One region of the Alteromonas naphthalenivorans genome, then DNA from elsewhere that is predicted to be linked to it. Evidence: predicted binding sites of a transcription regulator. Region 1 holds the regulator's gene; each other region holds the start of a gene.
What was found. Region 1 encodes sigma-54, which starts transcription at its own class of promoters, with help from an activator protein. Its sites were predicted from a motif close to GTTGGCACGNNNNTNGNNT; they were not measured.
Positions count from the first base shown of each region.

Region 1 (10,886 bases):
GATAACTCTACTACGGGCGTGAAGTCTTCTTGATCAAGTGTGATGGAAGAAACTCGACCAACATTCACACCACCGACCTTTACAGATGAGCGTGCTTTCAACCCACCGATGTTGTCGAATTTAGCGTATAGCGTGTAGGTATCACCATCGCCACCTACCGATTGATTAGCCACTTTTAGTGCCAGCAACATTACCGCACCAATGGTTAATACAACGAACATGCCAACCAATACTTCAGATTTATATTTATTCATGACTCAACCCTACTCAATGCCAAACATAAGGGCGGTAAGCACGAAGTCCAGCCCTAATACTGCTAATGAAGAATACACTACAGTTTCTGTAGTAGCTTTGCTGATCCCTTCCGATGTAGGAATAGAATCGTAACCCTTAAATATGGCTATCCAGGTGACAACCAAGGCAAAAACAAGGCTTTTAATAATGCCATTTACCACATCTTCGCCCCATTCCACCGTAGACTGCATAATTGACCAATAACTGCCAACATCTACACCTAACCAATCAACGCCCACTAGGTGACCGCCTAAAATACCGACCGCACTGAATATCAGCGCTAGCATTGGCATCGAAATAATGCCCGCCCAAAAGCGCGGCGCGACAATACGCCTTAGCGGGTCAACAGCCATCATCTCTAGACTGCTAATTTGCTCAGTTGCTTTCATTAAGCCAATTTCTGCGGTTAGTGCAGAACCCGCTCTACCAGCAAACAATAATGCGGTAACTACAGGACCAAGCTCACGTAGCAGCGATAACGCCACCATGGGGCCTAAGCTACCTTCAGCGCCGTAATCAACTAAAATGGTATAGCCTTGCAGCGCCATTACCATGCCAATAAACAATCCTGACACGATAATAATTAACAAAGACTGAACGCCCACCACATGAACCTGTTTAATGGTAAGCGGAATGTTTTTTAATCTAGGAAGGGCAAGTAGCGCTCCCATTAACATGTAGGTAGCACGGCCAATGGCAGTTAACTTGCCAATGGTTTTAGCACCTATCGATTGGAAGAACTTCATTTATCCCCTCCGAAAAAGGTATTTTCTATATCCGGAGCAGGGTAATGAAACGGCACAGGGCCATCGGCTTTACCTTTTAGGAACTGCTGAACTAACTCTGAGTCGCTTTCTCTAATTTGCTGCGCGGTTCCTTCCCCAATTACCCGTTTGTCTGCCAAAATATAAATATAATCGGCAATAGTGAGCACTTCAGTCACGTCGTGGGTTACCACTACGCTCGTTAAGTTTAGTGCGTCGTTAAGCCCTCTGATTAATTTAACCAGTACACCCATTGAAATCGGATCTTGGCCGGCCAAAGGTTCATCGTACATAATAAGGTCTGGGTCTAACGCAATAGCTCTGGCTAATGCTGCGCGACGTGCCATTCCACCAGAAAGTTCGCTTGGCATGAGTTGCGCTGCGCCTCTTAGCCCAACAGCCTGTAGCTTTAATGCGACAGTTGTGGCGATAAGATCTTCCGATAACTTGGTGTGTTCACGTAGCGGAAATGCCACATTGTCAAAAACTGTCATGTCTGTGAACAAAGCACCACTTTGAAAAAGCATGCTCATTCGACGACGTGCTTGATAAAGCTCTTTACGGCTCATAGCGACAACAGAGTCGCCATCAAACTGTATATCACCTTCATCTGGCGTTAATTGCCCGCCAATAAGGCGCAGTAAAGTGGTCTTCCCTATACCACTGGGGCCCATAACGGCCGTAATTTTTCCTTTCGGAATGCTCAGCGTAATACCGTCATAAATAACACGGTCTGCGCGTCGAAAGGTTAGGTTGTCTATCTCGACTAAATGGTCCATAGCGATTTTATTTATCGACCCTTGAATAATAAGTGATACCAGCAAAGCAAGTAATGACGCACATCACTCACTTCCTATAGATGTAAGGTTTAAGCTACTTAAGTCGCCTTTAACGCTAAACTGTTTTCCATAACGGCTTTACATAACAGCTAAAGCCAAGGCAAGTTCTATGCCTTTGAGTACGTTAAATCGATAAAGTTTACTGAGCAGTGTAATTTAGTGACATTGTACGCTTTTTCAAGCGCGGCACAAAAGCAAAACGTTACAAGTTATGTTCGATTTATTCGAATTTAGAAAATTCGAATAATTTTCAATCAGTAAGCACGATCAAAGGGGCACTTAATACCACCTTTGCTAAAATAAGCGATAGTTCCCATAGGCAAATGGCATTGTTTTTGCGACAATCTTGTGAAATTCCTAACTATGCTGGTTGTTGTGCTTTTAAACGTAGTCATTTTTTTAGTTGGACTGATTGTACTTAGCTGGAGTGCAGACCGTTTTGTTTACGGTGCATCAGCGTTCGCCAAGAATATTGGTATGGCGCCCATGATGATAGGCTTAACCATTGTCGCAATGGGGTCGTCTGCACCTGAAATTGTGGTGTCAGCCGCGGCATCTATTAACGGTAATATGAATACGGCCGTAGGTAACGCATTAGGCTCAAATATTACTAATATTGCCCTTGTGCTTGGTATTACTGCACTAGTCAAACCGCTTCTTGTTGCGTCCTCTACGTTAAAGCGTGAACTCCCTGCTCTGCTTGTTATTACCGTCATTGCCGTGGTTTTTCTTTTCGATGGCGAGCTTACTCATCTGGAAGGTATTATCCTTATTAGCCTCTTCGTGATTGTTTTAGGCCTAATGGGCTGGCTATCTATGAAAGTAGATAAAGAAGACCCGTTAGTAAGTGAGACAACAGATGAAATCCCTAACGATGTGCCCACCTCTTCCGCTGTTTTCTGGATTGTCGTTGGTCTAATACTGTTACCGTTAAGTGCACACTTCTTAGTGGGTTCAGCAGTAGAAATAGCCCAATACCTAGGCATGTCAGATTTAGTTATCGGCCTGACCATTATTGCGTTGGGCACAAGTTTACCCGAACTGGCTGCCAGCATTGCTGGCGTGCTTAAAGGGGAAGATGATTTAGCGTTAGGCAATATTATTGGTTCTAATATTTTTAACTTGCTTGCTGTATTAGGCATGCCTGGCCTAATAGCGCCTGGCACATTAGACCCCGATGTGTATAACCGCGATATGTTCGTTGTACTCGGGTTAACCCTATTGCTATTTTTGTTTAGTTTCACCTTAATGGGTAATCGACGAATAAGCCGAAGAAATGGCGGCTTATTGATTGCTTGCTTTATTGGTTATCAATTTTGGCTTTTTGCGTAATGTCACAAGAAAATAGCTTCATCACTTCAGCCAAGCGCGTTATAGAGATTGAAGCGCAGGCAATTTCAGCGCTTTCATCGCGTATGAACGATGATTTTGTTACCGCATGTAATTTATTACAAAACTGTGTGGGCAAAGTTGTCGTGTGTGGAATGGGTAAATCTGGGCATATCGGGCATAAGATAGCAGCAACGCTTGCCAGTACCGGAACACCTTCGTTTTTCATGCACCCAGGTGAAGCCAACCATGGCGACTTAGGCATGCTGAGTAAAGGTGATGTGCTACTCGCTATTTCTAATTCTGGTGAAACCGCAGAGCTAGTCAATTTACTGCCCATTGTGAAGCGGTTAAATGTGCCTGTTATAGCAATGACCAACAGCGTAACCAGTTCATTAGGACAGCACGCAGACGTGGTGTTGAATATCAGTGTAGAAAAAGAAGCGTGTTCTTTAGGCTTAGCACCTACCTCTAGTACCACCGCTACCTTGGTAATGGGTGACGCCCTTGCCGTGGCCCTACTTGATCGTAAAGGTTTTACCTCTGACGACTTTGCGCTTTCTCACCCGGGTGGCAGCTTAGGCAGAAAATTACTGCTGAAAGTGAGTGACATCATGCTAACTGGTAGCGAATTACCCTTGGTAGACGAAAACGCCTTGGTTGCCGAAGCACTATTGGAGATATCCAAAAAGGGGCTGGGTATGACCGGGGTTATCGATAGCGATGGTGTTTTAGTCGGAATTTTCACCGATGGTGATTTACGTCGTATTTTAGATGCCCGCATAGACTTGCATACCGCCACGGTTACGCAGGTGATGACCAAAGGCGGTAAAACAACCATGCCTGAACAACTCGCCGTAGAAGCGCTAAATGTAATGGAAACTCATAAGATAAGTGCGCTTATGGTAACGGATGATGCCCGCAAGCCTGTGGGCGCATTCAATATGCACATGCTACTTAAAGCGGGAGTTTTATAATGAACGACACCCAAACAGCCGTAAATACACTTTATACCGCTATGCCAACGGCGTTGTATTCCTCGTTAAAACAAGTTCGATTATTAGTTTGTGATGTAGACGGTGTGTTTTCAGATGGCCGTATTTACCTTGGTAATGCTGGCGAAGAGTTAAAAGCATTTCATACCCGTGATGGCTATGGTGTTAAAGCGCTTGTGAATTCAGGTGTGGCAGTGGCGGTTATTACGGGCAGGCGTTCTGCCATTGTCGAAAATAGAATGAAAGCACTGAATGTCGCACACATTGTGCAGGGTGAAGAAAATAAATCTGACGCCCTTGCTGAACTGATGGCTCGCTTATCACTTAAGCCCGAGCATGTGGCGGTAGTAGGTGACGATATGCCTGATACGGGCATGTATCCTCACGCTAATGTAAAAATTGCGGTAAAAGACGCCCACCCTGCGGTTGCACAGCAAGCGAATTGGATCACCACGTTGCCCGGCGGCTTCGGGGCCGTTCGCGAAATATGTGACACCTTGCTTCAAGCAAACGACAAGCTACACGGAATTCAAGGTGCTAGCGTATGAAGGTATTAGGTTTTGATCGATTAGGCTTAAGTATTTCGGTGTTATTTATATTGGCATCCGCCCTGTATATCCCTATTTGGATGGACGAAGACCCTGCTCAGCAATCTGATCAAGGGCCGGACGCATTAAAGCCTGCATATAAAGCCAAAAACCTAACGACCACCTTATACAATCAAGAAGGACAGCTAAATCACAAAGTATTTGCAGCGTCGATGGAACATTACGACCAATTGGGCTTTGTTTTATTCCAAAAGCCCAGATATACATTGTATACCGACGATGCACAGTCACCGTGGGAAGTTACCGCGACAGAAGGCACTTTGTATAATAACGAATTGATACAGCTAGAAAATAATGTCGTTATTGAAAACCAAAGTGTCGATGACTTTGTAAGAACAATACGCACAGCGTTTATAGAGATAAACCTGTACACTAAGCAAATGACATCTGATCAGCCCGTGGAAATACGTGGCTTACAATATGTGATTAACAGCAATGGGTTTAACGCTAATTTGCGTACCCAGGAATACGAGTTAATAGACCATGTACAAACCATTTATTCGCCTAGCCACTAAAGCATTAGCGACTAGCCTCGCTGTTAGCCTATTTGCTACTGCGGCTATAGCGGCTGAAAGCGACTTTAATAAACCGATTAAAGTTGACTCGAAATCGCAATTTGTTGACGGTAAAAACAAAACCTCATTGTTTAAAGATGATGTACGGATTACTCAAGGTTCTTTGGTGATAAATGCCGATGAAGTTGAAGTGATTGCCAGCGAAGGTGATGGACGAGAGATATTCGTGGCTCGCGGCAAACCAGCCAGCTATTCGCAAAAACTTGAAGACGGTGCTCCTGTCACAGCGAAGGCCAACGAAATTCGCTATGAAGTAGTAAATCGAACTATTTCTTTACAAGGAAATGCTGAGCTACAGCAAGACACCAGTAAAGTACAAGGTGATAAGATTACCTTCGACATGGTCACTGAACAATTACTTGCAACAGGCGGCGAAGACGGCGAAGGTGGCAGAGTCACTACCGTATTTACCCCTGAGGCAATACGTAAAGCGTCATCGAATAACGAAGACGATAAGGCGGACGACAACTAATCATGGCAACGTTGAGCGCACAGAGCCTTGCAAAGGCTTATAAAGCACGTCAAGTGGTTCGCGATGTAAGCTTATCAGTATCGACGGGGCAAATCGTTGGACTACTCGGCCCTAATGGTGCCGGTAAAACGACTACCTTCTACATGATTGTTGGCTTAGTTCCCCTAGATAAGGGCAAAATCAGTATTGATGACAGCGAATTAACTCACGAGCCCATGCACGAACGTGCTCGCCGCGGTATTGGGTATTTGCCGCAAGAAGCCTCTATTTTTAGAAAATTGACGGTGTTTGAGAACATCATGGCTATCTTGCAAACCCGTAAAGGGTTAAGTTCATCAGAACAAGAACAAGAAGCCGATGCGCTACTTGATGAATTTAATATCAACCATATACGTAATAGTACGGGTATGAGTTTATCCGGTGGTGAACGCCGCCGAGTAGAAATCGCACGAGCATTAGCAGCCGATCCGCAATTTATTTTGCTTGATGAGCCATTTGCTGGTGTTGATCCTATATCGGTTAATGATATAAAGAAGATCATTCAACATCTTCGTGACAGAGGAATTGGAATCCTCATCACCGATCACAACGTAAGAGAAACACTGGATGTGTGTGAGAAAGCGTATATTGTGAGCCAAGGCGAACTCATCGCGCAAGGGACGGCAGAACAAGTTTTAAGTAATCAGAAAGTAAGGGATGTATACCTAGGAGAACAATTCAGGCTATAGTTACTGTAACCGAATTGTCATTTTCAGTTTTAAGCACGGGTATATTCACAACAAGAGTTTAAAAATAAGACGTAGATGAAACCATCTTTACAGCTAAAGTTCAGTCAACAACTTACCATGACACCGCAGTTGCAGCAGGCAATCAAGCTGCTGCAGTTGTCTACGCTCGACCTGCAGCAAGAGATTCAGGAAGCACTTGACTCAAACCCTCTTTTAGAAGTTGAAGAAGGCGGTGATGACCACCCGGTTGAGAAAAACAACATGGATGGAGACGACCCTTCTGTGGAAGCGGCTCCCACTGCATCTAGCGATTCGTTGGAAGCTGGTGACGCGCTTGAAAAGAACGACCTTCCCGACGAGTTGCCAATCGACAGCACATGGGATGAGTATTACTCGGCCTCTTCTGCCCCCGCTCCTGGCCCATCTAATAATGATGACGACCAACTGTTTCAGGGTGAAACCACCGACAATATTCAAGACCATTTGCTTTGGCAGATGCGTTTAACCCCGTTTTCAGATACAGACCGCGCCATTGCTACCGCCATTATCGACTCCATCGATGAATCTGGTTACCTTAACGTACCCATTGAACAGATTTTAGAATCGGTAAACTCTGACGATGTTGAAGAGTTGGTAGAAATGGACGAAGTTGAATGTGTACTAAAACGTATTCAAATGTTCGACCCTATTGGTTCAGGTTCACGTACACCGCAAGAATGTTTGCTCGTGCAGCTTCGCCAGTTCTCGGACGATACGCCATGGCTGACCGAAGCCAGACAGCTTATTAATGAGTACTCAGACCTGCTGAGCAGCAAAGATTACCGTACGTTAATGCGCAAGAGCCGTTTGAAAGAAGATCAACTTCGCGAAGCCATGCGCTTATTGCAAACGTTGAATCCTCGTCCTGGCAGTGCATTAATTACTAAAGAACCCGAATACGTTATTCCTGATGTTTCGGTAAACAAAAAGAATGGCCGTTGGGTAGTAGAACTTAATCCCGACAGCTTGCCAAAATTAAGCGTAAATCAACAATACGCTGCCATGAGCCGACGCTCTAAAAACAGCAGCGATTCGCAATTTATTCGCTCGCATATGCAAGAAGCCAAGTGGTTTATAAAAAGCCTTGAGTCAAGAAACGACACCTTGATGAAAGTAGCAAACTGTATTGTGCAGCAACAAATGGGCTTTTTCGAGCACGGCCCAGAAATGATGAAACCAATGGTGCTAAATGATGTCGCAGAAATGGTAGATATGCATGAATCCACCATTTCACGAGTCACCACGCAAAAGTATATGCATACCCCTCGTGGCATTTTCGAGTTGAAATATTTCTTCTCTAGCCATGTAGCAACGGAATCTGGTGGTGAGTGTTCATCTACCGCTATTCGCGCACTAATTAAAAAGCTTGTGGCAGCGGAAACGCCCAGCAAGCCATTAAGCGATAGCAAGATTGCTCAATTGTTGGCCGAACAAGGCATTAAAGTAGCCCGGCGAACAATAGCAAAATACCGGGAATCGTTATCGATTCCGCCGTCAAACCAACGCAAAAGCCTTATTTAAAGGCCTTGATAATTTAAGGAAGACGAAATATGCAAATCAACCTTACCGGTCATCATGTCGAAATTACTGATTCTTTGCGTAGCTATGTCGATACTAAGTTCAGCAAACTAGAGCGTCACTTTGATCACATATCTAATGTGCATGTCATCCTGAACGTCGAAAAACTCAATCAAAAAGCCGAAGCCACCATGCACCTTAGCGGCGCAGAAGTGTTTGCTTCATCTCATAATACAGACATGTATGCGGCGATAGACAGCATGATCGACAAACTCGACAGGCAAGTTATCAAGCATAAGGAAAAGCTGAAAAAGCACTAAATATTAGTATGGAAATTCAAGCCATAGTAAGTTTGGACCGCACCGAGTGTGCGGTTCAATGTAACAGTAAAAAACGTATTCTAGAGATTATTAGCGACATTGCTGCTAAAAATAATCCCGACATCGATCAGGCTAGTGTATTAAATAGTCTACTAACCCGTGAACGAATGGGGAGTACGGGTATTGGCAATGGTATTGCTCTGCCCCACGGTCGATTACCGGGCTTAGAACACGTTATCGCCATTATTGTAACCAGCAACCCTGCCATCGATTTTGATGCGCTTGACGATCAGCCCGTAGATATATTCTTTGCCCTATTAGTGCCAGAAGAGAAAACAGAAGGTCACTTACAAACACTCGCTACCGTGGCGGGTAAGCTAAGTGATAAAGAAACGGTGAAAGCCATTAGGCGGGCCTCCACCAGTGATGACATCATTACGGCTTTAAGCTAAAAAAGCACTGCACCATATTTTAAAAGGGAGAAATGCAGGTGAAACTGATTATTATCAGTGGTCGATCCGGTTCAGGAAAATCAGTTGCGCTACGTGCCCTTGAAGATTTAGGTTACTATTGCGTAGATAATATTCCGGTTAACCTTCTCCCTACTCTGACCCATACCGTGGTTGATGAATATGACCAAGTTGCGGTAAGTATCGATGTAAGAAACCTACCCAAAAATCCAGCGGACTTGGTAGAGATCTTAGATTACCTACCCTCATCGTGGTCTATGACCATTGTGTACATCGACGCGAGTGACGATGTACTGGTGAAGCGTTTCAGCGAAACCCGCCGATTACATCCGCTAGCTAAGCTCAACAAATCTTTATCTGAATCGATAAAAGCCGAATCAGACTTGCTTGCGCCTATTGTTGAGCGCGCCGATTTGTACATTGATACGGATAAACTCACTATTCATCAACTCGCAGAGCTTATCCGCGAACGAATTCTAGGCAAGAAAAGCTCTCGCCTAGTATTGGTGTTTGAATCGTTTGGCTTTAAGCACGGTATCCCCAAAGACGCCGACTATGTATTTGACGCCCGCTTTCTCCCCAACCCGCATTGGGAACCCGATTTAAAACACTTAACTGGTTTAGATGCCCCCGTAGAAGTATTTTTAGGTTCCCAGCCTGTTGTAACCAAATTTATTTGGCAAATTCAGAACCTAATCACTACATGGCTGCCACACTTAGAACGCAATAACCGTAGTTATGTCACCATTGCGATTGGTTGTACCGGCGGTCAGCACCGCTCAGTATTTATTGCTCAATCGTTAGCGAAAACCTTTGGCGAAATGCATCCCGATGTACAAATTCGCCACCGCGAGTTAAATCAGTAATGACAATCGAAAAAACACTTACCATAGTCAATAAATTGGGCTTACACGCCCGCGCTGCCACACAGTTGGTTCAATTAGCCAATCAATTTGACGCAAAAATCGTGTTGGTGAAAGGCGATAAGAAAGCCGATGCTAACAGTGTGCTGGGCTTAATGATGCTGGAAAGCCACCAAGGTGAACAGGTAAACGTTGTGGTTGAAGGTAATGATGCCGAAGCGGCATTAAACGCCATTGAAACGTTAATTGAAGGCCGTTTCAACGAAGACGAATAATGCAGCTTCCAATACGACTGAGAAATTCTGCTAAAAGCCGTCTATAATTTCACCATACGGCTCGTAATTGTCTGTACCTACTGCGCTTTTGTCATGACAGCGTCATGGCAAGTGCGATATCCTACCATTATTGAAATTCCATTTTTTAGGCGAAAGCAGTGGCAGAAGCGCTGGTCTCAAAATACGTACAAAGCCAACTAAGGGCACTAAATGGCGCGTTGAATAATGGCCAATTTGTTTCTGTACGTAAGCTTCTGCTTGAATTACCCCCATCTGATGTTGCACACATTCTAGAATCTAGCCCCAGTCGTACTCGTGACGAGTTGTGGGAGCTTATCGATGGTGATTTCCATGGTGATATTTTAGAAGAACTCTCTGACGACGTACGTAACGGTATCATCACCAAAATGCTGCCTGCTAACGTGGTAGACGCGTTAGAAGAGATGGATACCGATGACTTAGCGGTTACCCTTAGTAGTCTGCCTGAGCCTGTATTACAGGACATTCTAGACTCTATGGATGCACAAGACAGGGTACGTGCTGAACAGGCATTGTCTTACGGCGAAGAAACTGCCGGTTTCATTATGAATACCGACACCATTACACTTCGCCCTGATGTCACCATTGATGTGGTCCTTCGTTATATTCGCCTCAAAGGTGAATTACCTGAAAATACCGATACCTTTTATGTGGTTAACCGCACCGATAATTTGGTGGGTATTGTACCGGTAACGCGATTACTCACCGCTGAGACTGAAGCCAAAGTGTCTGATGTGATGGATGAAGAGTCTGAAGCG
Region 1 is NC_015554.1:3,290,366-3,301,251, forward strand. Features, by position in the region: gene mlaD (outer membrane lipid asymmetry maintenance protein MlaD) at 1-254, opposite strand, end outside; gene mlaE (lipid asymmetry maintenance ABC transporter permease subunit MlaE) at 264-1,040, opposite strand; gene AMBT_RS14355 (ATP-binding cassette domain-containing protein) at 1,037-1,837, opposite strand; gene AMBT_RS14360 (calcium/sodium antiporter) at 2,273-3,229, shown strand; gene AMBT_RS14365 (KpsF/GutQ family sugar-phosphate isomerase) at 3,229-4,203, shown strand; gene kdsC (3-deoxy-manno-octulosonate-8-phosphatase KdsC) at 4,203-4,769, shown strand; gene lptC (LPS export ABC transporter periplasmic protein LptC) at 4,766-5,344, shown strand; gene lptA (lipopolysaccharide transport periplasmic protein LptA) at 5,313-5,876, shown strand; gene lptB (LPS export ABC transporter ATP-binding protein) at 5,879-6,604, shown strand; gene AMBT_RS14390 (RNA polymerase factor sigma-54) at 6,680-8,164, shown strand; gene hpf (ribosome hibernation promoting factor) at 8,194-8,481, shown strand; gene ptsN (PTS IIA-like nitrogen regulatory protein PtsN) at 8,490-8,933, shown strand; gene rapZ (RNase adapter RapZ) at 8,972-9,817, shown strand; gene AMBT_RS14410 (HPr family phosphocarrier protein) at 9,817-10,089, shown strand; gene mgtE (magnesium transporter) at 10,248-10,886, shown strand, end outside.

Region 2 (10,886 bases), 2.0 Mb from region 1:
CTTAACTATTGATTATTTAAAATACAGAAAAGGCAGTGGATGGCATTAACACTCTTTATTGAGATGAATGACGCAACTGGTCGGCTCAGTTCCCATTTCTTCATCTTTCATTCACATTTATGTCAGATTCATCTACTATTCTGTAATAAAATTACGTAAAGCGATTACAGGTTAACCTTTGTACAAAATACGCAGGCTAGCCATATATCTACTTGTGCTACATCACTTAAAAATTGCGACGGACTCCTAATGACCAGAAGAACGAAAATTCTTGCAACGCTTGGCCCTGCCACTGATTCACTCGAAAAAATTCAAGAACTAATTGCCGCCGGTGCGAACACGGTTCGTATGAATTTTTCACACGGCCAGGCAGAAGATCATATCGAGCGTGCGAAACGCGTAAGAGAAGCGGCTAAAAACTTAGGTAAGTACGTTGCCATTTTAGGCGATTTGCAAGGGCCAAAGATTCGTGTCGCTCGTTTTGCTGAAGGCGCGGTTCAGTTGTCTATTGGCGATAGCTTTACACTTGATGCTGAACTAGACCGTGACGCTGGTGATGCCAAGCAAGTTGGTATCGACTATAAAGCACTACCTGATGATGTAAGTGCTGGCGACATTTTGCTACTCGATGATGGTCGTATTCAACTTAAAGTCACCGGCGTAGAAGGCCGTAAAGTCCTAACAGAAGTGACTGTTGGCGGTAAATTATCAAACAATAAAGGCATTAACCGTCAAGGTGGTGGCTTATCTGCTGAAGCCCTTACTGAAAAAGATAAGAAAGACATTATCACGGCTGCTGAAATTGGCGTTGATTATCTTGCGGTTTCATTCCCTCGTAGCGGTGAAGATCTTAATTACGCAAGAAAGCTGGCTGAAGAAGCAGGCTGTTATGCGAAAATCTGCGCCAAAGTAGAGCGTGCTGAAACCGTAGCCACTGATGAAGCTATCACAGACATTATCAGTGCGTCAGATGCGGTGATGGTTGCGCGTGGTGACCTAGGTGTTGAAATTGGTGATGCCGAGCTAGTGGGTGTTCAGAAAAAGCTTATTGCCCGTTCACGCCAGCTAAACAAAATCGTTATTACCGCAACGCAAATGATGGAATCGATGATTGATAGCCCTATGCCTACGCGCGCAGAGGTTATGGACGTTGCTAACGCAGTACTTGATGGCACAGATGCGGTTATGCTTTCTGCTGAAACTGCAGCAGGTAGCTTCCCGATTGAAACTGTTCAAGCGATGGCGCGCGTTTGTGAAGGTGCAGAGACGCACCCTAGCGTTAAAATTTCAAAGCACCGCATGGATGAGCTTTTCTCATCTACCAGCGAATCAATTGCGTTGTCAGCAGTATACGCAGCGAACCACCTACCTAGCGTAAAAGCGATTGTAGGGTTAACTGAAAGCGGTAACACGCCTAAGTTGATGTCGCGTATTACTACCTCGCTTCCTATCATAGCGATGTCTCGCCATGAAGGTACATTAAACACTATGGCCTTATTCCGCGGTGTTAAGCCTGTTTATTTCGATTCATCGAAAAGCGAACCTGGTCAATTGAAATATGATGTAGTGGCAGCACTTAAAGCCAAAGGTTTAGTGCAAAGCGGCGACAACATCATTTTGACATACGGTGATGAAATGGAAAAAATTGGTGCAACCAATACGCTTAAAATTGTTGAAGTAGAATAACCGTTATTCGTACTTAGCACTTTTTAAAGGCAGCCAGTGGCTGCCTTTTTTATGCGTATTCATCATGCTATTTCACCCGCCCCTACCGCCTATTCACATTGTAATTCATATTGCGAACTGGTAGAAATGAAGGGCGTCTTTTACTTGCAGTTTTACTGACCACTCTTACTTTAACGGAATAACAATGAAAAAAACCACTCCACTTTTTTCCGCGCTTTTTGCGCTACTTTGCTTTAACAGCATGGCTGAATCTTCGATGAAAAGCGTAACAGTAGCCTCTTCTGAAACCCCATTAGCGCCAATCATGATTCAAGGGCCCATGCCAATTGAAGCAGAATACTTCGTGTCACTTTTAACCGACGTACGTGTCGAACATTCCGGTAACGCCACGTTTTATTTAGGGACGTTAAACGGCCACCCTATCGTGGTGGCGAAAACAGGAAAAGGCTTAGAGAACACTGCTGCGGCAACGGCCATAGGCATAAGTCGCTATCAGCCAAGAATCATCATTAACCAGGGCACATCGGGCGGACACGATCCTAAGCTTAACGTCGGTGATATCGTATTAGGCGAAAAAAGCGTTAATGCGAGTAACTTCAAGACCCCCAAACTAGAAGCGGGTGAAGGCTCTCGCCCTCTGAATTGGATCCCTATGGATTTAATGGCGTCAGAAGGCAGTGCCGGCGAAGGTGACAGTGCAACAGATGCTGAAAAGATTCGCTTTTATGCCGGTGACGAAACCTTACTTAAGCTCGCGATGTCGTTAAGCAAGGAACACAAAAGTGGAAACGTTGTGAAAGGCACCATCGGCAGCGGTAATTTTTGGAATAACGAAATTGATCGCATTGCATGGCTTCACAAAAATCTAGGGACCAGCGTAGAGGAAATGGAATCAGCATCGGCAGCGCAAATTGCCCATGCTTATGGCGTACCTTTTCTTGGTATTCGTATCTTATCTAACAACATTACCAATCACGGTGAATATAACCCTGGTACAGCAGAAGCTTGCCAAATCTTTGTAAAAACCGTTGTTGAAGCTTATATCGCATCGTTGCCAAAGACTTTATAAGCGCCTTGGAAAATAGCCCCATTATAGCCGCCAAGTTATTTTACCCTTACAGCAAATAACTTGGCACTTTCATTCTTAAAACCCATTGGCATTTATTTTATGAAATTAACCCTGCTTCGTAAGCTTATACTAGTACTCATCCTAGTTTCACCATCACTAATGGCGAACAACGCCGACGCTAAAGCATCATCGAGTGACTTAACGGTAGCAAACCGCTTCGCCCAACTTGCACTAGCCTGTGTTCATAAAGAGTACCCAAACATCGTTAAACACATGATGACGGGAGCAGAACACGTTAAACCGCCTAAACAGCTATATCCTGCGTTTTACGGCTGCTTTGATTGGCACTCGTCTGTACATGGGCATTGGTTATTAACCCGAATTGCGAGCCAATATCCAGAAACGCCTCACTACCCGGACATTATAAAACACCTCGACATCAGTTTTACCGAAGAGAATATCGCTGGTGAAGTCGCTTACTTTGACCGTGAGGGTACAGGCACAAGCTTTGAACGTCCCTATGGGCTTGCTTGGTTTTTACAACTAACCAGTGAATTACGTGAGTGGAATTCACCCGAAGCTAAACGGTGGCTAACTACCCTACTGCCACTAGAGAAAAAAATCGTTGCCAACGTAACAGATTGGCTCCCTAAGCTGTCATTTCCTATTCGTGTGGGCGAACATAGTCAAACTGCGTTTGCATTCGGGCTTATGTTAGATTGGAGCCGTACGGCTGGCGACGTTGCATTTGAAAATTTGCTTACTAAAACCATCACGCGGTTATACGCCAATGACGTGAATTGCCCGCTAGCTTATGAACCCTCAGGCCAAGACTTCTTATCACCGTGTGTTGCAGAAGCTGACTTGATGCGCAGGGTATATTCAAGGGAGAATTATGCAAAATGGCTGTCTGCTTTTTTACCCAGCGTTCCTATTGATGGCGATGGTTCATGGATAAACGTAGCCACTGTAGTGGATAAAAGTGACGGTAAACTTGCGCATCTAGATGGCTTAAATTTAAGTCGTGCATGGATGCTTGAAGGTATCGCTTCTGCACTACCTGTGGATGATAAACGTGTAGCGGCAATAAATAGTGCGGCACAAGCCCATAAAGCTGCGGGAGTCGATGCTGTGATAAACGATATGCATTATATGGGAAGTCACTGGCTTGGCAGCTTTGCTACTTATCTGGAAACCCAACGCGGGCTTTAAATCACTGACTAACGCTAGGTTAAATGATGCAGAGTTGGCGAGCTTAAATGCTCGCAAACTCTGTTGTTGTAAACGTAAACTGTGTTTGATGGTGAACTAAAATATTCTTTGCGCGGCCGATTAAATCATCACGCTTAAATGTCCAATTACGTAAGTCCGCCTGCTTTGCTTCTGCAAGGTAAAACTCGATACGTGTTTTACGCAACAAATCACGCTTTTGAGATACATCGAATTCGGTCTGAGCAAGTATGCGCTCTATTTTTACGATAGAGGCGTGATGGGCTTTGTTTGAATCATCAGCGTTCGCTTTACTTACATAAGCCATGTTATTTGTTAACACGCCTGCAAGTACAATAAGCAGTGAAATCAACACACCTGAAACTAACCAATTTAATACTTTCATCATTCACTTCCTTTTACACTAACTTGCGATTATCCATGTAAGAACGCGTTGGTTCTAAATGACTACTGCACGTTGTAACTTAAAAACTTAATTACAACTTGTATTGCACATTGTGTTCCAAATTTCTTAACGCTACCTAAATACCGCAAAGAGTATACGCAGCAAGGATTAGAAAGAAAACTCGTCAAAGGTTCTAAGACAAAAGTTGCAAAGTGGATGGGAAAATACTACATGTTGCTGTGAAAAAACGGGATATCGAAAAAAGTGGCTAACAACACTTCTTGACTTAATACAGGGTGTTATTATAGAAATCTACCGTTAGCCAGACATTAAAAAAGGGGCCAATTGACCCCTTTCATTTCACTAATAACTGCTTAGTTCTTCATTGCTGTTTCAGTAATAACCTGCAAATTATCTTCAACATTTTTCACATCTGACGCGTTTTTCGCTATTTCAACTGCTAGCTGACGCTCGGCATCTGAGTCTACGTTACCTGTTAGCGTAACGTTACCAGCTTCAACATCTACATCGATATCAAAACCTGAGATATCGCTATCCATCAGCAGACGGGTTTTAATTACGGTAGCAATTTTGGCATCAGTAAGTGTACCCGTTTGCTCATCGTATTCTGACTCAGTGTCATCTGACATATTGCTAGACACTTCGTCCATGTCTTTCTTTTCAATAACCGAAAGTTGGTTATCTACAGACATAACACCGTCAATGTTAGAAACTAACTCTTCTGCTAATTTCTTATCAACTGAATGATCTACTTTACCTGTTAGAACAACGTTTCCGTTGTTTACATCTGTATTGATATCGAATGAATCAAGGTTGCCGTTGAATAGTAATGTTGCTTCGGCTTTGCCGTCTATCCACGCATCCTTAGCGCCTTTTTCCCATTTGTTATCTGTCTCCATGTCACCAGCAAAAGCTGCGGTTGTCATCGAGGTCGCTACAAGTATAGAAAGTAATGTACGTTTCATAACAGTTCTCCTTTGTTGAAACTCACAGTAGACAATGCGAAACTCGAGCCAAAACAGCAAGCCACTGATATATATGAATTTAAGTCTACTCCCCCCTATTTAAACTTGTTAACATCTCTGCAAACTTTTCGGCCTATGCGAATTTTTTACCTACAGCTTGCCCAACCGGAACGAAAATTGAATATTCATTAACCAATATACATATAATTAATGAAGCAATAGCTGAGCTTGTCTTGTTTTAAGAGTTTGTGGGCAAGTCAATAATGCGAAACACAACTTAGTCAGGAACGACAATGAATATTTTACTGAATACCATGGCGATATTTCTTATTGCTGTCACATTAGCGCCATCACTACCGTCGAAACATTGGCTAGTGAGGGTATGGGAATTTCCACGGCTTCAATTACTAGGTTTAATGGTGATAGTAATAATTGCCCGAGGCGTTATGTATCCATCGGAGCTCTCTGGATTTAACACGCTTATTTCCGCAATGCTCTATATTGGATTAATAGCCTGCGCTATTTACCAAACTATCTGGATCTTGCCTTATACCTTTTTTTACAAAAAAGAAGTGGTTAAAGCAATTTCTCAAGATGCGGGTGAGAGCATTAGTATCCTATCGAGCAATGTCTTTATGCCCAATGAAGATTACGACAAGTTATAAAAGCATGTACGTGACACCAATCCAGACTTCGTCGTTACTCTTGAATCTAACAAGCGCTGGGAAATAGCCCTATCTGCGTTAAACGAAACTCATCCTCACCAGCAGCATTGCCCTTTGGAAAATTTGTATGGTATGCACCTTTACAGTAAATACCCATTGAAAACCGCCAAACTCAACTACTTAGTAGAAGATGACGTGCCCTCCATGCTTGTTACCATTGATATGGACGGACAAGATGTGACACTTTACTTTCTTCATCCGAAGCCACCCAGCCCCACAGAGAACAAAACGGCTAGGCCCAGAGATGTCGAACTCACTATGGTAGGCCATGAAATAGCTAAAAAGGACGGGCCTATAATAGTAGCTGGGGACTTGAACGATGTAGCATGGTCGCCTACTACCAGAAAATTTAAGAAAATAAGCGGTATGCTTGACCCAAGAATCGGACGTGCTTTTTTTAATACTTTTCACGCCCACTACCCGCTAGTTAAATGGCCATTGGACCATGTGTTTCATTCGAGTCACTTTATGCTGGAAGACATTAGGAAATTGCCTGATATTGGCTCAGATCACTACCCGCTGCTAACGCGATTGAAGCTAAAGCCAAAAGCCTGAATGCAGAAAGTAAAAAGCCGCTATAAAGCGGCTTAATATTGAAAAGGCTTACAACTAGGTAGGCACACGGCGTATTGGAACTGACCTAACTGCTTTCGTATTGTGATTTACGCACCACATTACGCTTTCGCATGCTTCTTCACGACGCTTAAAGTGGGCAAGACCAATAAGTTTGTCTTCTCGCGGCCACACTGCTTGTTTCAAAATAGCGGTATCGGTTTCGCTAAGTGCGCTAGTATCCAAACTCATTTCAACCGCTTTTTTGTTGGGTTTAATCAATGAAGGTTGTGCATCGGTAATTATGCTTTTTTTAACACACACATATTCACGCAGAACAGGATCTCTTACCACACCGATATATTCATCATCGCAAATAATGGCTGGCCAACCTTCAGAGATTCGGCTTTGCCAGAACATTACGACTGTGAAGGCCACTAAAACAAATAGGGTTAAACCAATAAATTGACTATCTAAATCCGGTGCAACAGAAACAATTATTCCTACTAATGCAGCAAATAATATCCACCCACCAAATACCCTTCGCATGGCATTAGGTGAAATACCCGAAATAACACTAACCTGTTTTAACTGGCTTTTTTCATAGTTGCGAAGTTCAACTACCGATTCAGAGTTCACAACTCTCTCCACTTGATTTTTACTCACTTTATATAGATGTAATTACGCTCACAAGTGAACCATAGTTTATTATACTAATTAAGATTTACGCCGACTTAGGAAGTTCCGTAGACAATTGACATATTTCAAAATGCATTGAGTCTGCAAGGTTATCTTGCTGACGACGTATTTTTGCCAAAATTACAGACGGGTCTGGCTCACCGAAAAAGAACCATTCAGCAAAGCGCTTTCCAAGCCCTCCACTCCGTAGCTGATAAACATGCACTACAAAGCGGTAGCCATTTACGTAAGCATCTTGATAAGCACGGCTTTCATCTACTGATGTCAAACCGCCTCTTGGGTGAATGGCAAAGCTTTTCACCCCTGCACCTCGTTTCGTTAAAAACGATATTCCTACTTCAGTCACGCGCTTGGCCGCAGCTTGCTTAAGGATCTCTAGCGAAATATGCAAATAAGGCACATCAATTTTACCGAACAACCGACATGCATTCGGGCATCCTGGCGCTAGCCCAACAGAAAACGCCGTATGGTCACGTCCTTCCCAAGGGCGGATCCATACGTAAGGGCTAACGTGAACATAAAGTTCAATACCATCACACTGGATGCTAAATACGTCTGGAACCTCTGAATTTCGGGCGTTTATTAGCTCGTTAAGGCGCTCGTCACTGTACTGCATACTAGGCCTCCAATAAAGTATTTTAAGCCAATGCGCTGTGAAAAAAACAAATAACGGGGCGCACTAAAAATTCATAGCTTAATAATTGACGAGTATGCCATATTCGGTATTTTTTTGTTAGAGCGTTCTGTAATAACAAAGCAGAAACTGACGGTGTATTTTTACACTGCCAGTTTACGTTTTTGGATGGGTATGGGAATAATAGAGCGGGGAATTAGCGCTGTTCGCGAAGATTTTCAGGAACCGCTACCAGTTGCTCCTCAACCATTTCACAGGTACCTTCCACGCTGTCACCGCGGCGGGTTTCGAAAGAGACCGTATCTCCCTCAGATTTATTTTCACACGCTTCAATAGCTTCAGGTGGCGGACCATTCGGACGACCCTGTTGAGCAAATGTGTTTAAACTTCCAGTGAGAAGAGTGGCAACGAATACAAGCTTTAACAATTTCATGACTTTTCCTAAGAAGATTAACTAATTCACATCCAGCATACACGCTAAATGTGCAGATTCTGTGTAAGAAGCATGTAGAAGTGAGGGAATAAAAGCAGAAACAATTGCTAGCATGGCAATAGCATAGATATACTCAGTACAATGAAACTATCCCATAAACTTCTTGTTATTCTTGTTGGCTTTACCTGTGTATCATTGTCGCTTTCGTTAGCACTCGCACGTTGGAGCTTCGAGCAAGGCTTTAATGAATTTATTCAAAATCAGGAGCGAGAGCGCCTGAGGAGTTTGAGTCGCGTACTTATTGCAGAATACAGCAGCAATAATAACAGTTGGGACAACATTCAAATAGAGAGTGTAGCGCCTACTGGCATGCCCCATCGACGCCCTGGAATGCGACCTCGACCTGGTGGCTTCCCTCCCCCTAGACATCAAATTGAAGATGTATCTGCCGGCCCTCCTACATTACTCACTAATCCGTCTGGGGACGTCGTATCTGGGCAAGCGTCCTATGAAGACGAAAACGAACGAAATGAAGTAAGCGTGAAACTCGACTTTAACGGCCAGATCATAGGTCGGCTTACCAGTTACCCGCCTAAGACACCTGATTCTGATGTGGCTCGCGCTTTTTCTGAACAACAGCTGCAAGCCATTATCTTTATAGGCCTATTGTCGCTTATTGCCTCGCTTATACTGGCATTAGGCGTTACGCCGCGCATGCTAAGCCCTTTTAAGGCAATATTACAAAGCGTTAAAGGCCTAACCGCCCATCAGTATAAAACCAACTTGCCAGAAAACCGTCCTGATGAATTTGGCGAGCTGATGCGGCACATAAATACATTGGGAAATACCCTTGGAGCGCACAAAAATACTAAAAGTCAATGGCTAGCTGATATCTCTCACGAACTCCGTACGCCTCTCACCATTTTATCGGGCGAAATTGAATTGATAAAAGCAGGGATTCGACCACTTGATCAAAAACAACTGGCCTCGTTTGACCAAGAGGTCACACGCTTGTCTTTATTGGTTGAAGATTTATACCAATTATCACTGTCTGATATTGGCGGGCTTTCTTATCATTTCTCGTCAGTGAATTTGAGCCAAGTAATCGTGCAACAAAGCGAAAGCCTTGCGCATATTTTTGATACAAAAGGGCTTACCTTCACTTGTTCCTGCCCACCCAACATCACCATTAACGCCGACCACCAACGCTTGAAACAGCTTATGCTCAACTTGTTAGTTAACGCATGTGAGTATACCGATGCACCAGGTACCGTGGAGGTAGTGGTTTCAGAACAACCTTCCTTTATCGTTATTATTGTCCAAGATTCAGCGCCAAGCATCGCGAAAGAAAATGCGGCGGCATTATTTGAACCTTTGTTTAGAGAAGATGCCTCACGTAGACGTCGAACACAAGGTGCTGGCCTTGGTCTATCAATTAGTAAACAAATTATTGAGGCCCATGGTGGCAAAATTAGCGCGTCAGTTTCGTCACTCGGCGGCGTTAAAATTACGGCAGAACTGCCCAAACATTTCACTACGGATAATAACTAATGACACCGCACAAACATGTACTCATTGTTGAAGATGAAGATAAAATTGCGCAAATTTTAGTTGAATTTCTTGCTTTGGAAGGATTCACATCTACCGTATTGAATGAAGGCACACATGTGGTTGATACGGTAAAAAAGGAAGTACCGGCAGCCATTATTTTAGATAGAATGTTACCCGGAGTGGACGGACTCACCATTTGCAAATCGTTGCGTAGTTTTTCTATGGTGCCCATTATCATGTTGACCGCCCGAGTCGATGAAATAGACCGACTTATTGGTTTAGAAGCAGGTGCTGACGACTATGTTTGCAAACCTTTTTCAGCCCGTGAAGTCGTAGCACGGATACAAGCGGTTTTGCGGCGAGCCACGCAACAAAACCAAACCGAGTCGTCATCAGAAAAGCTCACTTTTCGCCACATCGAGTTGGATATGTCTCGATTTGAATGTGCCGTGGATGGCAACATTATTGAGCTTACACCGGTAGAATTTCGATTATTGAAAACCATGATGACAAAACCTGGCGTGGTCTACTCTCGAGACCAGCTAATGGAGCTAGGCTACGACGACGGCAGAGTGGTGAGTAACCGCACCATCGACAGCCATATGAAAAACCTTCGTCACAAGTTAGCGACGGCTGAACACACCAGCCCTATTCATGCGGTATACGGCATAGGCTACAAAGTACAGTAGCCTCTGATACATCTTCACTAAAGCCTCTTTAAACCTGCACAGAAACTGCACATTTTAGCGATAGCCTTTGATTTGATATTTCGATAAGCATTCGAACATAAAACACAATTCTGAGGCTATATATGAAGACGTCATTCTACGCACTGCTCATGCTCGTGCTGCTGGGCGCATCAGCATGCTCTGATAGCGATAATTCCGACAACACTTCCACGACACAGGATAGTGATACGTCTACTGACTCAGATAG
Region 2 is NC_015554.1:1,322,055-1,332,940, reverse strand. Features, by position in the region: gene pyk (pyruvate kinase) at 250-1,686, shown strand; gene AMBT_RS05705 (5'-methylthioadenosine/S-adenosylhomocysteine nucleosidase) at 1,871-2,755, shown strand; gene AMBT_RS05700 (DUF2891 domain-containing protein) at 2,915-3,967, shown strand; gene AMBT_RS05695 (hypothetical protein) at 4,011-4,373, opposite strand; gene AMBT_RS05690 (BON domain-containing protein) at 4,745-5,356, opposite strand; gene AMBT_RS22875 (endonuclease/exonuclease/phosphatase family protein) at 5,650-6,021, shown strand; gene AMBT_RS22870 (endonuclease/exonuclease/phosphatase family protein) at 6,085-6,636, shown strand; gene AMBT_RS05680 (hypothetical protein) at 6,691-7,272, opposite strand; gene AMBT_RS05675 (hypothetical protein) at 7,358-7,948, opposite strand; gene AMBT_RS05670 (hypothetical protein) at 8,163-8,399, opposite strand; gene AMBT_RS05665 (ATP-binding protein) at 8,541-9,950, shown strand; gene AMBT_RS05660 (response regulator) at 9,950-10,639, shown strand; gene AMBT_RS05655 (YHYH protein) at 10,762-10,886, shown strand, end outside.
Region 2: AMBT_RS05690 (BON domain-containing protein) is a predicted target of sigma-54. The motif match lies at 5,391-5,409, and genes of this name have one in related genera.

Region 3 (10,886 bases), 2.3 Mb from region 1:
CGGGGCGGCGGGCGCGTTAATGGCACTAGGCGATACCAAATCTAACCGAAATGCGCTCATGATTGGCTTTTTTGCTAATTTTGGGCTGAACCCTTTCTTTACTTTCGTACTCGATTTAGGGGTAAGTGGTATAGCGCTAGCTACCGTGGTGATTAAGTTTGCCACCGCGTTTTACCTGTTCCGCGTACTGATGAAGCGTTTAAACATATCGGTAATGCCCACTTTTGATAAAGAGCGTTGGCAAAAGCTACTTAAACAAATTGTGCCCGCTAGCTTCAATATGCTCACCATTATTTTAGGTGGTTTTATTACTGTGGCACTTATCGGTCAATTTGGTAGTGAGCATGTGGCAGGGTATACCGTTGGGCTGCGTCTAGAGCAGGTGTTGTTGCTTCCAGCGTTAGGATTAAATAGCGCGGTAATGGCCATAGCGGGTCAGAATATGGGCGTAAAAAAATACGACCGGGTAGCTGAAACGTACCGCAAAGGGTTACTAATTGGTTTCTTTATGGCGGTAGTGTCTATTCCCGTTATGTATTTTTTATCGCCGCTGGCAATGAGCCTTTTTACTAACGACAGTGCTATTAAAAATACGGGAATAACGTACCTTAGAATTGATACATTAGCTTTTTATGCGTACGTGGTTTTGTTTCAAAGTGTGGCTATATTGCAGGCAATGCAAAAGCCTATGTTTCCCATGTATTTAGGTATTGCCCGTCAACTTGTTGTGCCCGCCTCAATAAACTATGTACTGATTGTGGTGTGGGGCTACCCTATGGTGTCTATGTTCTACACCATTGTTACTGTCGTTATTTTAAGTGCCATCATTGCTTTCTTTTATACCAGAAGAGAGATAAACAGGCTTAAATCATGAATTGGCTTGTGTTCAATCTTGCAGATTTATTTAACAGGTGTGCTATGGGAACAGGTCGCAAAAATTAACCAACGTTTCGATACCTCTTATAAGTACTTATACTTTTAAGAGGTATCAATTTGGCAGTGTTATTTCGACTGGCGTTTGTCCAGTACATATTGAACGGCCATTCTGGCAACGCCTGCTCCAATGCCTGACACTACAGCCCAGGTTACGGCCTCTTTAAGGTCTGTATTTTCACTTTCTTTGTCTTTCGGTGCGGGGTCGTTAGTCACTTTTTCCCACGACTTTTGAAGCGTTTTTCTCGCTAGAATTCCTGCAGATGCAGCGGCAAGCCCGATACCTACGTTCGTAATGCGTTGTTTGTTGCTCATAATGATCTCCATTGATGAAGCGTAAATTAAAAAAAAACAGCCATTAATCAAATGACTAATAGCTGTTTAATTCAGACTTGCTTGAAGTCTTAAACCAACAATTAAATCGGTTATCTTTTGCCTCTGACCATATTCATAACAATTGAAATGATCAGTAGGATGACAAAAATACCAAATATAATTTTGGCAATACCAGCCGCTGAACCAGCAATTCCGCCAAATCCTAAAACTGCTGCAATTAATGCGACTACTAGAAATATTAAAGCCCAACGTAACATAATGTATCCCTTCAGTTTGTGAGTTATTAATGGAGTTGCAAACCACAGGCCTACTTTGCCAGACTGTTTTAAGTTGATGTTCAAAATAGCGTCAGAATGCGGCTTGTAGCCTGATTTTATCGAGAAAAAGAAGTGCGTTTTTTGCGCCGTAATATATGTAACGACTAGAGAGGATGACTAATTTACCGAATAAAACTGTAAATATTTCTCGAATAAAGTGTCCGATTTCCTTAGGTAACTACTGTCTTGCTTTCTGTCACCTAATATCAAATGGTTTGCATACTCTCTCAAATTATTACAAACGGATGTCTTAAGGGGATGTAGCGTTTATAGCGAAATACGTTAATTCGCGAAGTATGTTGTAGTATTTGTTTATCTGTGACTATATTAAAAAGCTACTACACAGGGACAAAGGTTAAGCCAAGTAGTATTGGCCCATATACAAGGCTATCTACAAGGAAAGAAAATGAAAAAGATCATTTTTTGTGCGTTCATATTGGGCGTGCTTTTTAACTTACCCGGTTGCGTTACCCAAACAAAGCAAACATCCCAAAAAGCTTCCGATTTATCTAACCCACAAACATTGCCGTCAACGCTTATCCCCAGAGAAGTTTTATTCGGCAATCCAAGCCGCTATCAAGGGCGTGTCAGCCCAGATGGCAACAGCATGAGTTTTAGAGCGCCAGTAGATGGTGTCATGAATATTTGGGTTGGCAAAATTGGTGATTTCGACAGTGCGACCCCCGTTACGCAAGATTCAGGACGCGGTATTCCTCTTCACTTTTGGTCATTAGACAGTCGATATGTATTTTTCACCCAAGATAAAAATGGGGATGAAAATTGGCATTTGTATCGAATAGATTTAGACAGCGGTGACATAAAGGACTTAACTCCTTATGCAGGTGTGCAAGCTAGCCAGATGGATCAGAACGCGGCATTTCCAGGCATAGTTGTTGTTGGTATGAATGACCGCGATGCAAAATGGCACGACGTATATAAGGTAGACGTCGCCACTGGGCAGCGCAGCTTAATTATTCAAAACGACGGTTTTTCTTATTTCGTGCTTGATAATAAGTTAAACGCGCGTGTCGCGGTAAAGACCGCAGAAGATGGGGCAAGCCATGTTTTTATTAAATCCTTTGATGAATGGAATCCTTGGTTTGAAGTTTCCTTCGCAGATTCATCATCTTTCAATATTCTCGGTTTCGATCAACAGAATGAAGGAATATACATGATAGATACGCGGGAGCGAAATACTGCGGCTCTCGTATATCTACCATTAGGAGACACAACGCCTACTTCCATTGCTAGTAGTGATAAAGTAGATGTAACAAATGTACTGTTTCATCCCCGCACCCATAAGCCACTAGCTTACGCACTAAACTATATTAGGCCTGTATGGCACGCCATAGATGATGCTCTCATTGACCCCATTAAACAGCTGAACAGCCAATTAAGTGGCGGCTCACAAGTTTTAGCGCAAACAATTGATAATTCTCTTTGGACTGTATTTACTGACCAAAGTAATCAATCACCTATTTATAAAGTATTTGATACTACAACCGGTGAACTATCGAACTTATTTATTACTCAGCCAGAAATTAATGACCTATCTCTTTCTGTTATGCATGGTGTGGTTATTCCATCACGAGATAATCTAGATTTAGTGAGTTATTTGTCTATACCCTTGGAGGCAGATCCTAACCAAGACGGCAAAGCAGAGCACGCTTCCCCATTGGTTTTATTGGTACATGGCGGCCCTTGGGGGAGGGACGAATTTGGCTTTAACCCTTTAGCGCAATGGCTAACAAATCGAGGGTACAGCGTGTTACAAGTTAACTTTCGCGCTTCAACAGGTTTTGGTAAAGCGTTTGTAAACGCAGGAGATAAAGAGTGGGCGGGTGCCATGCACAACGACCTAATTGATGCGAAAGAATGGGCGATAGAGCAAGGTATTACATCGAATGACCAAGTCGCCATTATGGGAGGAAGTTACGGCGGCTATGCTACGCTAACCGGGCTCACTGTTACCCCAGAAGCATTCCAATGTGGCGTTGATATTGTTGGGCCATCAAACTTAATCACCTTGCTCGACTCTATTCCTCCTTACTGGGAAAGCTTTCGTCAGGTGTTTTATCATGCGATAGGCGACCCAAATACTGAAGAAGGGTTAGCTCTGCTTAAAGCGCGTTCGCCTATCACTCATGTGGACCAGATAGAAAAGCCTTTACTCATTGGACAAGGAGCGAATGATCCTAGAGTAAAACAAGCGGAGTCTGACCAAATCGTGGAAGCGATGAAAAAGCGCAATATTCCTGTAACGTATGTGCTTTACCCCGATGAAGGACATGGTTTTAGCAAGCCTGAAAATAACCTTTCATTTTTTGCCGTTGCTGAAGCTTTTCTAGGCACGTGTTTAGGGGGGCGAATAGAACCGATAGGTGATGATTTCAGTGGCTCTAGCATAAAGGTTGTTCATGGAGCTGAATTCATTCCTGGTTTGGCCGAGCATTTAGGCACTAAATAAAGCGCCAAATCAAAGGGGCAGAGTATATTTTTTTCAGAAAAGTACTCTGCCCCCATTTCTTTTAGCTAACAGTCACCACTGCTTTTTGTTTGGCTTCTTTAGAATAACGAAGCGCATCGTTGAGGTTTTCAAAAGCAAACACTTGGGGTATTTCTGCCAAACCTTCGCTTGCATAATACCTATCTAATACCTCTCTAATCCCACTCTGGGGCAAAGTCTGGTGTGGCCTGACGATCGCCGCAGTCTAGTGCGTCAATTTTTGCAATGTCTTCTGCATCAAGCGTCAGCTCAAGTGCTTTGATATTGGTTTCCAAGTTCTTACGCTTGGTGGATGATGGAATAGTCACAAGGCCGTTGGCAAGCTCCCAGGCCACAACCACTTCGGCTGCGCTCACCCCATGCTTCTCTGCAATGGCAACAATGGTGTCGTCTTTTAACACTTTGCCTACGGCAAATGGCATGTAGCCGGTAACAACAATGCCATGTTTTTCACACGCAGCTCGCACCTTAGTGTTGGTCAGATAAGGATGAACTTCAACTTGGTTAGTGGCAATAACACCTTCACCTAAAATACCTACGGCTTGTTCAACTTGAGCCACCGTAAAGTTAGAAATGCCGATTTCTTTGGTAAGGCCTAACGCTTTCACTTTTAGTAACTCACCTAAGTATTCTTCCATGCTTTCACCGTTTTCTGGTGACGGCCAGTGAATAAGCAGTAGGTCTACGTAATCTAGCTGAAGTTTTGACAAGCTTTCTTTTACACTGTCAACAAAGCTGGCTTTGTTTAGCTTATCGTTCCATACTTTGGTGGTAACGTATAAATCTTCACGTGCTACGGCACTGTCTTTAATAGCCCGGCCCACGGCTTCTTCATTGCCATAAATTTGTGCGGTATCAATGTGGCGGAAACCTACTTCTAGGGCCATCGTCACGCTGTTATATGCTTCTTCGTCTTTTAAACGAAATGTGCCTACACCCAGTGAAGGAATTTTAGACTGTGACTGATTTACGTTAGGCATGATGCCTCCTTGTTAATTTCCGTTACTGATGAAAATGCGGTAGCACGTGCTCAGCAATTCGCTGCATTGCGTCTTCAACCTGCAGCGTATTTCGCCTGAAGTGAAGGCCAATATGGTTAACGCCCGCGCTTTTCATTGCCTTAAGCTCTTTGATAAGCCCGTTTACGCCAGTTTCAACCCCGAATCGGTGGCGTTTTATCGGCGCTTCGTCGTCTTCAACCAAATTAAGGTGAATAAAGCTAACGTAAGGTTTATTTCCCGCAACTTCCCGCCATAAAGCTACGCGTTTAATGTGATCGCTTATCTAAGTAACCGCTGTACCTTGTTACCACTAACGCAGACACAGAAATAGCAGCGCCTATCCATGCGGTGTCAGACAGCTCCATGCCGTCTACAATGGCACCGCCAACAATTGAACCTAACGCAATACCAATGTTGAACGCTGCAATGTTTAGCCCTGAAGCTACATCTACTGCATTTGGTGTGAATTTTTCAGCAAGCTGCACAACATATACTTGCAGGCCTGGTACGTTTCCAAATGCAAACGCCCCCCACACTAGAATAGTAATTACTGCAGCAATTTTGTGACCCATGGTGAAGGTGAGGGCGAACAAAATAATGGCTAGAGCGCTGAAGATAATAGTGAGCGCGCGAATAGGGCCTTTTTTATCAGCTAATTTACCGCCATAAATATTTCCAACAGCAACTGAGGCACCGTAAACCAGCATGATCAAGCTAATCGCAGAAGGCGCAAACCCTGATTCTTGTTGCAAAATAGGCGCAAGGTAAGTGAACGCGGTAAAGGTGCCGCCGTAACCTAAAATGGTCATTAGGTATACCAAAACTAAACGGGGCTGAACCAATACTTTCATCTGCTCGCTTAACGTAGCAGGCTTACTTTGTTTTAAGTTATTTGGCACAAGTAACGCGCTGCCAATAAGCGCAATAGTGCCTAAAGCAGATACCACTAAGAATGTGGCTCTCCATCCATAGCTTTGTCCAATCCATGTGCCAAGCGGTACACCTGTTACCAAGGCAACGGTAAGGCCAGTAAACATAATGGCAATGGCGCTGGCTTCTTTTTCTTTAGCAACCAAGCTGGTGGCGATAGTAGAGCCAATTGAAAAGAACACACCATGGGCAAGGCCAGTTAAGATACGCGCCAGTATTAGGCTTTCGTAACTAGGTGCTTGCCAGGCAAGAATATTACCGGCAACAAACAAAGCCATAAGGCTTAACAGTACGTGTTTTCTGTTCCATTTACCGGTTAACGCAGTTAATACGGGCGCGCCAATGGCTACGCCCACAGCGTAAAGGCTAACGAGTAATCCCGCGCTGGGTAGGGTTACGCCAAGATCTGACGCTATCGTGGGCACTAACCCCACAATCACAAATTCGGTAGTACCAATAGCAAACGCACTTAACGTTAACGCAAATAATGCAATAGGCATTGTTAATCCTCACAAAGATGGCTCAAAAGAGCTGTTATTTAAGTGCACACAGTGTGACGATAAATTTGTTTGTGAAAAACAGCACTAATAACAAAACACTTTTTCGATTTTTGAAAATATAAATGGTGGGGGTAGCAATAATGGGGTCAGTGTACTTTATTGCCTAAAAAGTACTCTGGTCCCATTTCTCGGAACAGATAAAATTGAGTAGATAAAGAAAAACTGCGTGTTGGTAAATATCATCAGCGAAACACGTTATAATGGCTTATAAATGTGAATAGGAATTGATATGAAAGTCTGTGGTGTAGATTTAAAAGGTAACGAAGCAAATGTGTGTCTATTGTCGCTAATAGATGGTTTGTTTCATGTTCCCGACTGCCGTACACGCCGGTTAACATTAGCCGATACCAGTGCTAAAGGGCTCAAAAGCTTTCAAAGTACTTTCGCTAAACTTGTTGCCGACTACAAAATTGATGCTGTGATAATTCGCCAGCGTCAAAGCAAAGGTAAATTTGCTGGAAGCGCTATTGGCTTCAAATTAGAAGCGGCTATTGAATTAATTGAAGGGTTGAATGTAATTGTATATAGCCCAACTGATATTAAAGAATCTTTACGCAGAAACCCAATTTCAGTGCCTTTTGCCGAAACGGGTTTAAAACAGTTTCAAGAACCAGCTTTTACTTCCGCTTATGCATGGTTAATGCAGAACCATTACGCTTCGCAAACAGGCGAATAAATTATGGGGGCAGGGTACTTAATCTTTTAATACTCTTGCCCAACATAACCGTCATGCGGTGGTGAAAGAAACGATCTAGTCCGCCTACAATAGCGCCTTTCTTTTCAGTGTAAATCGCCTTCACCTTCACCTTCACCTATACCACGTTTCGATTGATTACTGATGTACCATTAAGTAAAGGTGTTAAACCAATAGCTTGAGTGAGTTTAGCTGGGCCCGAACATAGTTTTTTGCTAGCAGATTACATTATCACCTTAAAGAGCGCTGACTCATTTTTTGCTTCACGTATGGACAAGATCAAAGCCCGCGGGTTGAATCACCATTGTAAAGAACTACGACATTAGAGTGACAGCGCCGACTAGTGTGCATACTTACAACTGCTACAGAAAACAGTAGATTAACGTGTTTTCTTGCTTTTAACCGTTGTACGTAAAAAAGGCTGACAATTATCCTCGAATATACCTGGTAAAGTGCTAATTCAAAGCGCCAATTATGTTGCCCATTCATTGAAATTATTTTTAACTTAAAAATTAAATTTCATTAACATGGCTGGAAATTCTATTTAATTTCAAATGTATAAACCCCTTTCTGAAAACCTAATTCCACAAATTAACGATGTTGTCTGCACAAATATTCACCGATTTGGCCTGCGTAATGCATAGTCATTCGCGGATTGCGCACATATAAAACAAGCCATTGAATGGACTTAGCAACGGAATGCTACTGTAGTTTGGTCAAATCTCCGCCTGCTCTTTCAATTGCTGCTCCACGCAACTCTGAATAACTAGTTAAAAAAGGAATAACTATGTCTATCTCAAAAAGTACGTCTAAGCTACGCCTAGCAATACTTTCTATGGTATTGCTATTAGGTTTCAGTACAACTGCGAATGCAGCCATTATTACACTTACGCCAAGCTCTTCAGCCTTGAACGTTGGTGATATTGTAACCATCGATTTTGTTATCAGTGATTTAGTAGCTGGCGCTGCACCTAGCCTCTCGGCCTACGTTGTTGATGTATTGTTTAATAATGCTTTGTTTAACTTCGTCAGTGTCTTTAGTTACGGTACAGATTTGGGGGCTTCACTCAATAGCCCTGTAGAGAACATACCCCCTCTCATACTACCTGGTATTGTAGGTGTGTTTGATTCTACATTCGAATCGGCCGCATTTTTAGATACTAACCAACCAGCAAGTTTCACAATGTTTTCTATGATATTTCAAGCATTAAACGTAGGTACTGGGGGGTTCACCATCGACACATTTATGTCTAGTTTCTCGAACTCAGACAGTACGGGATTGATTGACATTACCGCAATAAATACCACTAGCGTCAGCATTACTAACGAGGTGTCTACCGTTTCTGAGCCAGCTACTGGTGTATTGTTTCTCACTTTGGTTGCAGGAATTTTAGCCGCCAATCGCCGTCGTCGTGTGTCTTAGGGGCATACGCGATTCTTTTTCATGAAGGAATATGATCATGAAACATCTCGTAACAAAAGCCGTTGCTGGAGTGATATTGTCCGGCGTTACCCTGGTAGCCTCTGCCGACTCTATTGGCCTTAGCTTTGATGTGATAGCTAAGTCTAGTAGCCAAGTGGAATTCAACTTACTTGCCGAGAATATCGGTACCCAACCCATCTATAACGTCATTATTGAACCTAGCTTTGAAGAAATCTCACAACTTAATTACGGTGACCTATCAGCCGGTTCCCAGGAAGGTAGATATGTCAACCTTCAATGGGCGGCAGACGAACCACCTACACTAAGTTGGAAGATTACTTATGTCGATGCTAACGGCAATACCGTCGTAGAACATCAATAAATAACGTTTACCAGGCACTATTCTCGCAGTCTTCTTTGTCTTAGCCGTTCTAAAAGTGTGAGCAACCCACACACACATTATGGATTCGTGTGTATTGGGGGCTATTGTGCCGACAAAAGAGAAATAAGGATATCACCATGAATGTATTTAAACGGTATGGCCAATCGCTGCTTATCGCGCTTGCTTTGTGCGCGGCAACAGTTGCTAACGCCAAAACCGACCTCGTCTTTATTGTCGATGGCTCCGGCAGTATTAACAGTAGTGACTGGAATATTCAGCGACAAGGTATTGTTGCTGCCATTCAAGACACTCTCGTTGTGCCACGTGACGGAAGTATTTCAATTGCTGTCATCCAGTTTGCTGGCTCAACGCGGATAGAATTTCCCCATCGTTTAATTGACTCTGAAGCAGACGCGCAAGCTGCCATTTCGGCTGTTCAGTCAATGAGCCAATTCAGGGGCTCAACAGGCCCAGGTAACGGAATAAACACCGCAACAAGTCATCTTATCTCTATTGGCGCGCTGGAGGACGATTTCCAAAGTTACTGTCTGTCTACCGACGGTAATCGCAATACAGGGGATACTGTTCAAAACGCAATTAGCACAGCACAAAGTGCTAATTTCATTCTTGATCGTTTTAGTGTGATCGCAATTGAAGATCCACCTTATTTCGATGCGACCGATGCTGCGAACAGTTATGACCCTCACGTATTCGGCGGTGGGGCCGTGTTTGTGGTTACAAGTTTTACCGAATTTGCCGGTTTCGTTGGTTCACTTTGTATGGGTGAACCTTTGAAACTGGTGGGTATGGAAGTTACACAGGTTGTGCAGGACTTGGATAACAAAGTGCAGCTTGTTGAGAAAAAGAAAACCTTAGTCAGAACTTATATCGAACCCAAAGACGGCACTGATCCTGTAAAAGCAACCGCGCGCTTGAAAGGATCGCGTGGCGGGGTTGACCTTCCAGGTTCACCATTAACTGCCAGTAATTCTGGTGGCTCAATTGTGGCTAAACCCGATGCGCTATCTCGTCGTGACACCTTAAGCGACAGCCTAAATTTCCAACTGCCTGACTCTTGGCTTTCTGGTAGTGTAGAGCTTGAGCTTGAAGCGGTTGGTGGCACTCTTGATTGCATGGAAAGTGCAGGCCCAACTGCAAACGATTGTATGTCTACGGTTACCTTTAACCAAGGCTCTGAGCTTGAAGTAAAATTCGTCAAAGTTAAATACGAAAAATCGGGCTCCACAATCCAACCAAGTAATGCTGATTTAAACGAGTTAGAGCAACGTTTACTAGCTACTTTCCCAACATCTAAAATTGATCGTACTACTGGTACGTTAGATATGGGTGCCAGTGGCGATCCGAAGGTCGATGATGTGCTTAGTCGCCTTGAGTCTATGCGTTTCTTAGACTTTTGCTGGGATTTGTTTGGATGTGAACGTCTTTATTACGGAGCAGTGGATCAAACGGGTCGTCTACTAACGTCTAGCGGCGGTGGCACTGGTGGCAAAGCTAACGGTATTCCTGGCTCAGTTTCCGCTGGGGTGATTCAAGATGGAAACAGCTACGGGCGTAACCGTCACGGACACGAGATTGCGCATACAATGGGGCGCCATCATGCCTCGAATGCGGCATTAGTTGGTACGCAAGTGTTCGGTACAGAAACCTATGAAAAAGGAGCTTGTGGCTCATTTGCGGAAGAAAGCGCACCGAATTTCCCGAATATCTTTAACGTATCGGGAACCCTGCGCGCAACTCTCGGCCCGATGAGCTCAGGCGATAATAAGGTAGTTTATGGCTGGGA
Region 3 is NC_015554.1:590,332-601,217, forward strand. Features, by position in the region: gene AMBT_RS02505 (MATE family efflux transporter) at 1-874, shown strand, start outside; gene AMBT_RS02510 (DUF4235 domain-containing protein) at 1,003-1,248, opposite strand; gene AMBT_RS22095 (DUF1328 domain-containing protein) at 1,359-1,526, opposite strand; gene AMBT_RS02520 (S9 family peptidase) at 1,993-4,053, shown strand; gene dkgB (2,5-didehydrogluconate reductase DkgB) at 4,248-5,072, opposite strand; gene AMBT_RS02530 (LLM class oxidoreductase) at 5,095-5,295, opposite strand; gene AMBT_RS02535 (MFS transporter) at 5,360-6,523, opposite strand; gene AMBT_RS02540 (DUF3010 family protein) at 6,813-7,259, shown strand; gene AMBT_RS02545 (PEP-CTERM sorting domain-containing protein) at 8,065-8,700, shown strand; gene AMBT_RS02550 (hypothetical protein) at 8,738-9,082, shown strand; gene AMBT_RS02555 (DUF1194 domain-containing protein) at 9,220-10,886, shown strand, end outside.
Region 3: AMBT_RS02545 (PEP-CTERM sorting domain-containing protein) is a predicted target of sigma-54. The motif match lies at 7,901-7,919, and genes of this name have one in related genera.